2 regions of the Cetobacterium sp. 2G large genome follow, and region 2 is predicted to be linked to the other one. Evidence: riboswitches for the same ligand, from Rfam matches in the RefSeq annotation. Region 2 holds a riboswitch; the other holds the start of a gene.
What was found. A riboswitch is a leader RNA that binds a small molecule or an ion and turns the genes downstream of it on or off. The one in region 2 is predicted to bind S-adenosylmethionine.
Positions count from the first base shown of each region.

Region 1: linked by a shared signal. The riboswitch ahead of H5J23_RS02485 (methionine ABC transporter ATP-binding protein) and the one ahead of metK (methionine adenosyltransferase) in region 2 are both predicted to bind S-adenosylmethionine.

Region 1 covers NZ_JACHTH010000003.1:270,210-273,641, forward strand. Annotated here, with positions in the region: gene H5J23_RS02475 (MetQ/NlpA family ABC transporter substrate-binding protein) at 1-381, opposite strand, end outside; gene H5J23_RS02480 (methionine ABC transporter permease) at 384-1,034, opposite strand; gene H5J23_RS02485 (methionine ABC transporter ATP-binding protein) at 1,024-2,031, opposite strand; SAM riboswitch class I at 2,108-2,195, opposite strand; gene H5J23_RS02490 (alanine racemase) at 2,266-3,315, opposite strand; gene ptsP (phosphoenolpyruvate--protein phosphotransferase) at 3,400-3,432, opposite strand, start outside.
Region 2 covers NZ_JACHTH010000005.1:362,699-366,130, forward strand. Annotated here, with positions in the region: gene glyS (glycine--tRNA ligase subunit beta) at 1-1,734, shown strand, start outside; SAM riboswitch class I at 1,789-1,876, shown strand; gene metK (methionine adenosyltransferase) at 1,958-3,112, shown strand; gene H5J23_RS04550 (arsenate reductase family protein) at 3,197-3,432, shown strand, end outside.

The DNA.
Region 1 (3,432 bases), on a different contig from region 2:
TGTTGGATCGTTTGGTATTGCTACCACTCCACCTTTTTTTAAATTCTCTATTTTATTAACTTTTTTAGAATAAACTCCTAAAGGTTCTACATGAACATTACCTGCTGATACTAATTTTAAATTTTTTTCTTTAGAAAAAGTTTCTAAATATGGTTTATGTTGGAAAAAATTAGCATCCAACTCTTTTGAATCCAATAGTAAATTTGGTGTTACATAATCTGTTAATTCTATTATTTCTAATTCTACATTTTCATTTTTTAAATCATCTTTTACTAATTGTAAAAGTTGTGCATGAGGAACTGGAGAAGCTCCAACTTTTAATTTTGCCCCAAAACTTATAACTGATCCTAATAAACCTAATACTAAAACTAATTTTTTCATAACTACCTCCCATTTTTTTTCAATCTATTTGATATTAAATTTCCAATTAATTGAACTCCTTGAACTAAAACTATAATAATTAAAACCGAATAAATCATTATATCTAACTTAAATCTATTATAACCAAATCTGATAGCTAAATCTCCAAGTCCACCACCACCAATAGCTCCAGCCATTGCAGATAAACCTATTAAATTAATAACTAATAGTGTTATTCCTTGGATTAGAGATGGTAACGATTCTGGAATCATTACTTTAGTTATTATTGTAAAATTATTAGCTCCTAAACTTTCACTTGCTTCTATTACTCCTCTATCCACTTCTAAAACACAATTTTCAACTATTCTTGCTACAAAGGGAGCTGCCGATATAGAAAGAGGAACTATTGCTGCTGTACTTCCTATTGTCGTTCCTATTATAAGTCTAGATAGTGGTAATAATAAAATCATTAAAATTATATAAGGAAATGATCTTGTTATATTTATAATTCCATTCAAAATTCTATTTATTCCCTTATTTTCAAATATATGTCCATCTGATGTAATTGCTGCTAAAATTCCACAAGGAAATCCTATTCCTAATGAAACCACAGCAGATAATAAAACCATATATATTGTCTCTATCGTCGCTTGTATTAACATATTAAATACCATCGTAAATAACCTCCACTCCTACATCTAAACTTGGAAACCAAGCTATTGCTTCATTTTGTTTATCCATATCCCCTATTAATTCAACCATTAAATGTCCTACCTGCATAGTTGATAAAAGATCAATTGCGCCACCTAAGACATTTATATCTATATTAAACTTTTTTACAGCTTTAGATAATATAGGATCTCCTGCTACTGAGCCTAAAAACATTAATTTTATAACTTTATTTCCAGATTTTTTTATGTAATCAATCTCCTCTTTTTCTTGAGGTGGAACATATGATATTAGTTCTTTTGTAATCTCTGTTTTTGGACTTAAGAATATTTCATATGTTTTTCCAGTTTCTACAACTTCACCATTTGACATAACAGCTACTCTGTCACAAATCTCTCTAATAACTTCCATTTGATGAGTTATTAAGACAACTGTTAATCCCATTTTTTTTTGAATATCTTTAATTAGTTTTAATATAGACTTTGTAGTTTTTGGATCTAAAGCGGATGTTGCTTCATCTGATAAGAGAATATCTGGATTATTAGCTAAGGCTCTAGCTATTGCAACTCTTTGTTTTTGTCCTCCAGAGAGTTGAGTCGGATAAAATTCCTCTTTATCTTCAAGTTCTACTAACTTTAAAAGTTCTTTAACTCTTACATCAATTTCTACTTTTGACCAACCATCAATTTCTAAAGGAAATGCTATATTTTCTTTAACTGTCCTAGATTTTAATAGATTAAAATGTTGAAATATCATTCCAATTTTTTTTCTTTTATTTAATAGTTCTTTTTTTGAAAGTTTTGATAAATCTACTCCTTCAATCTCTATTTTTCCTGTTGTCAATGGCTCTAACCCATTAAATAATCTTATTAAAGAGGATTTTCCAGCTCCACTTAATCCAATAATTCCAAATATTTCACTTTTCTCAATCTTTAAAGAAACATCTTTTACAGCATGAAACTCATTATTATAAATTTTATTCACTCTTTCTAAAGTAATCATTTTATCCTCCCGTATAAAAAAAACTCCCATCTTAATATTTAATTAAGATGAGAGTAAGTAAACAAGACTTCTACTTCTCCCATCTATCTGGAGTTAGCACCACACCATAATGGTAGGTTGCTGAAACGTCATCGGGCCAGTCCCTCGGTCTCTCTTGATGGTTTGCTGTATAATATCTTATTTGAAAAAAAATGTCAATATTTTTTTAAAATAAAATTTTATTTTTGTTTATAGTCATATTAATTCTCTTTTTATTCTGTCATTTATACAAGATAAAAATTCATAATGAGGAACTTTTAAATGATTTATACTTTCTTCTAAATCATGAAATATTTCAATATTATCCCCTTCTTTTACTGAATCATCAACTAAAATAAATGAACTATCCATACTAATATGAACTATTTTAAACTTTTTATTATTGATTATAGACATAATACCTTCACTTCTTTTTGAAAAGCCATCTCCATAACCTAAACGAATTTTTGCTACTTTTCTATATTTTCCTATATTTAAATTTTCTTTTTTTTCATATCCTATATATTTTAAATCATCTATATCTTTTATATCTAATATTCTACCATTTAGCTTAAAAGCTCTTTTTATACATGGATCATAGTATCCTATTTCTTGAAGTCCAAATAAAATAGTTCCACACCGTATATGAGTGCAAAATTCACCCTCTATTGAAATAACTCCAGCACTATTTTGCATATGAATAATCTCAAATCTCTCATCTCCTAACTCTTTTAACATCTGAGAAAATCTTTTTTCTATTAAAATCATATCATCATAATCTGCAGCAAAAACATGGGTACAAAGACCCTTAAATTTTAAATTTTTTTCTCTTATTAGCTCTTTTAGTTTAAAAAAGTCTTTTTCTAAAATTCCATTTCTTCCAAATCCAAAATCTAATTTTAAATGTAATTGTTGTGTTGAAACTCCTTTATCTAAAAGATTTAAAAGATCTTTAAAACTATTTATTACCATATGAATATTTTTATTATTTTTTAAAATTTCTATTTCATCTATTGTTTCTAAAATAATAATATTTATGTTTTCTATTTTTAACTTTAATATTTTTTCAGCTTCGCACTCTCTAGCTACTGCAAAATATTTACAACCATTTTCTGATAAAAATCTAACTATATTTTCTATTCCATGCCCATAAGCATTAGCTTTTACAACAGCTATTATCTCTTTATTTCTAAGTTTTTTTAAATAGTGATAGTTATGTAGAATATTTTCTTTAGAAACTTTTATTTTAAAATCTTTTAATCCCATAACACCCTCCCTATTACTTTTTTACAATAGTATACTCTAAAAACAAAAAAAGGTGAAACATTGTTTCACCTTTTTTAGAAAGTATTATCCTAATAGCTCTTCATTATATTTGTCTAT
Region 2 (3,432 bases):
GTTAGAAAGTTTTTAAAAGGTGAATGTACAAAAGCTCTACTTTCTGATCTTTTAAAAGAATTGGTACTAGAGATAAACTTCCCTAAATCAATGAAGTGGGGAATGAAAAAATTAAAGTTTGCTAGACCAATTCAATGGTTCTTAGCTTTAGTAGATGGAGAAATAGTAAATTTTGAAATAGAAGGAATAAAAAGTGGAAGAGCATCTAGAGGGCACAGATTCTTTGGAAGTAATTTTGAGGTTTCTACTATTGATGAATATTTTGAAAAAATAAAAGAAAATAATGTAATTATAGATGTTGAAGAGAGAAAGAACTTAATTAAGAAACTTATAAAAGAAAAATGTGAGGATTCTAATGAGCAAGTTTTAGTAGATGAAGATTTATTAAAAGAGGTTGCAAACTTAGTTGAATATCCATATCCAATAGTTGGAACATTTAATTCTGATTTCTTAGAAGTTCCCCAAGATGTTTTAATTATATCTATGCAAGTTCACCAAAGATATTTTCCTATTTTAGATTTAGAAGGAAAACTTTTACCTAAATTTGTTGTAATTAGAAATGGTATTGAAGATTCTGAACAAGTTAGAAAAGGAAATGAGAAGGTTTTATCTGCGAGACTTGCTGATGCAAGATTCTTCTACCACGAAGATTTAAAGAAGCCTCTAGTAGAAAATGTGGAGAAATTAAAACAAGTTGTATTCCAAAAAGATTTAGGAACTATATATAACAAAATTGAAAGATCTCAAAAAATAGCAGATTATTTAATAGAAGCTACAGGAATGGAAACTAGAAAAGAAACTATTGATAGAACAATTTTACTAGCAAAAGCTGATTTAGTTTCTAACATGATTGGAGAAAAAGAGTTTACAAAACTTCAAGGATTTATGGGAGCAGACTATGCACTAAAATCAGGAGAGTCTGAGTTAGTAGCAAAGGGAATTGAAGAACACTATTACCCAAGATATCAAGGAGATCTTTTACCAAAAGGTGTAGAAGGAATTATAGCAGGAATATCTGATAGAATAGACACTCTTTGTGGATGTTTTGGTGTTGGAATAATTCCAAGTGGTTCTAAGGATCCATTTGCTTTAAGAAGAGCAGCTTTAGGTATTGTAAATATTGTTTTAGATTCAAATTTAAATATTTCTTTAAAGGCTTTAGTGGAAAGAGCTTTAGACACACTTGCTGCTGCAGGAGTATTAAAAAGAGATAAAGCTGAAGTTTTAAATGAAGTAATGGAGTTCTTTAAGCAAAGAGCATTAAATGTATTTACAGAAATGGGATATTCAAAGGATATTGTATCTGCAGTTGTAGATAAGAGTTTTGATAACTTAGTTGATACTTTATTAAGAATAAAAGCAGTTGATGAATTTACAAAAATGGATAGCTTTAATAACTTAGTTTCATTAATGAAAAGAGTTGGAAATATCTCTAAAGGATTTGAGGGAGTTATGGTAGATCCTAATCTTTTAAAAGAAGAGATAGAGAAAGAACTATTTGATAAATCTCAAGAAGTTGCAAGAGATGCAAAAGAGATGTTAGTTGCTAAAAATTATATAGGATACTTAAATGTACTTTTATCAACTGAAGATATTATCAATAGATACTTTGAATCTATAATGGTAATGGACAAAGATGAGGTTATAAAAAATAATAGATTATCACAGCTTAATTATATAGCTACAATCTTTAATAAAATGGTTAATTTAACATTAATTGAAGAGAAAAAATAAAAAAATATTGACTAAATAATACAAATAATATATAATTTAGTTACAAAAAAAACAAAATCATCAAGAGAGACTGAGGGACTGGCCCTATGACGTTTCAGCAACCTACCTTAGAGGTGTGGTGCTAATTCCAGAAAGATGACTTATAAGAGCATAAAGCCTTTTATCTTTCTGGAGAGATAAAAGGCTTTTTTTATCTCTTTTGATTAATATTTAGGAGGAAACAATGAAAAATTTAACTTACTTTACTTCGGAGTGTGTATCACCAGGACATCCAGATAAAATAGCAGATCAAATATCAGATGCAGTATTAGACGCATGTATTAAAAATGATCCAGCAGCAAGAGTAGCTTGTGAGGTTTTCTGTACAACAGGACAAGTTGTTGTAGGAGGAGAGATAACAACAACAACTTATATTGATATACAAGATATAGTTAGAAATAAAATAGATGAAATTGGATATAAACAAGGAATGGGATTTGATTCAGATTGCGGAGTTTTAAATGCAATTCATTCTCAATCTCCTGATATAGCTATGGGTGTAGATGTAGGAGGAGCAGGAGATCAAGGAATAATGTTTGGTGGAGCTGTAAAAGAAACACCGGAGTTAATGCCATTAGCATTAGTTTTAGCAAGAGAAATAATTGTAAAATTGACTAGATTAACAAGATCAAAAGAGTTAGTTTGGGCAAGACCAGATGCAAAGTCTCAAGTTACATTAGCTTATGATGAGAATGGAAAAGTTGTAGGAGTAGATACTGTTGTAGTTTCAGTTCAACATAATCCAGATGTAACTCAAGAGCAAATTCATAAAGATGTAAAAGAGCTAGTAATAAAGCCAGTTTTAGAAGCATATAACTTAAATGCAGAAGAAGTAAAAAATTATCATATAAATCCAACTGGAAGATTCGTAATTGGAGGACCACATGGAGATACAGGATTAACTGGAAGAAAAATAATTGTTGATACTTATGGTGGGTTTTTCAGACATGGAGGAGGAGCTTTCTCTGGAAAGGATCCTTCAAAGGTTGATAGATCAGCTGCATATGCAGCTAGATGGGTAGCAAAAAATATTGTTGCAGCAGACTTAGCTGATAAATGTGAAGTTCAATTATCATATGCTATTGGAGTAGTTGAGCCAACATCTGTAAAAGTGGAAACGTTTGGAACAGGAAAAGTAGATGAAATTAAATTAGCTGAAGCTGTTCAAAATGTATTTGATTTAACACCAAGAGGAATTGAAAGAGATTTAGAGTTAAGAAGTGGAAACTTTAATTATCAAGATTTAGCAGCTTTTGGACATATTGGAAGAACAGATTTAGATTTACCTTGGGAAAGAGTAAATAAAGCTGAAGAGTTAAAAAAATATTTAAACAGATAATACTATACGAAAAAAGGGAAGAATGTACTTCCCTTTTTTTTATTTTAGTGTTAAGCTATAAAAAAAGAAAAGGAGAGGTGAATTATGAAATATTTATTTGTAAATTATCCTAAATGTTCAACGTGTGCAAAGGCAAAAAAATGGCTAGAAGAAAATGGAGTGGATTTTGAGTCAAGACATATTGTTGAAAATAAACCAACAAAAGAGGAGTTAAAAAAATGGATTACTTTAAGTGGTCAGCCAATAAAAAAGTTTTTTAATACAAGTGGTATTCTATATAGAGAGATGAACTTAAAGGAAAAAGTAGCTCAAAACAATGA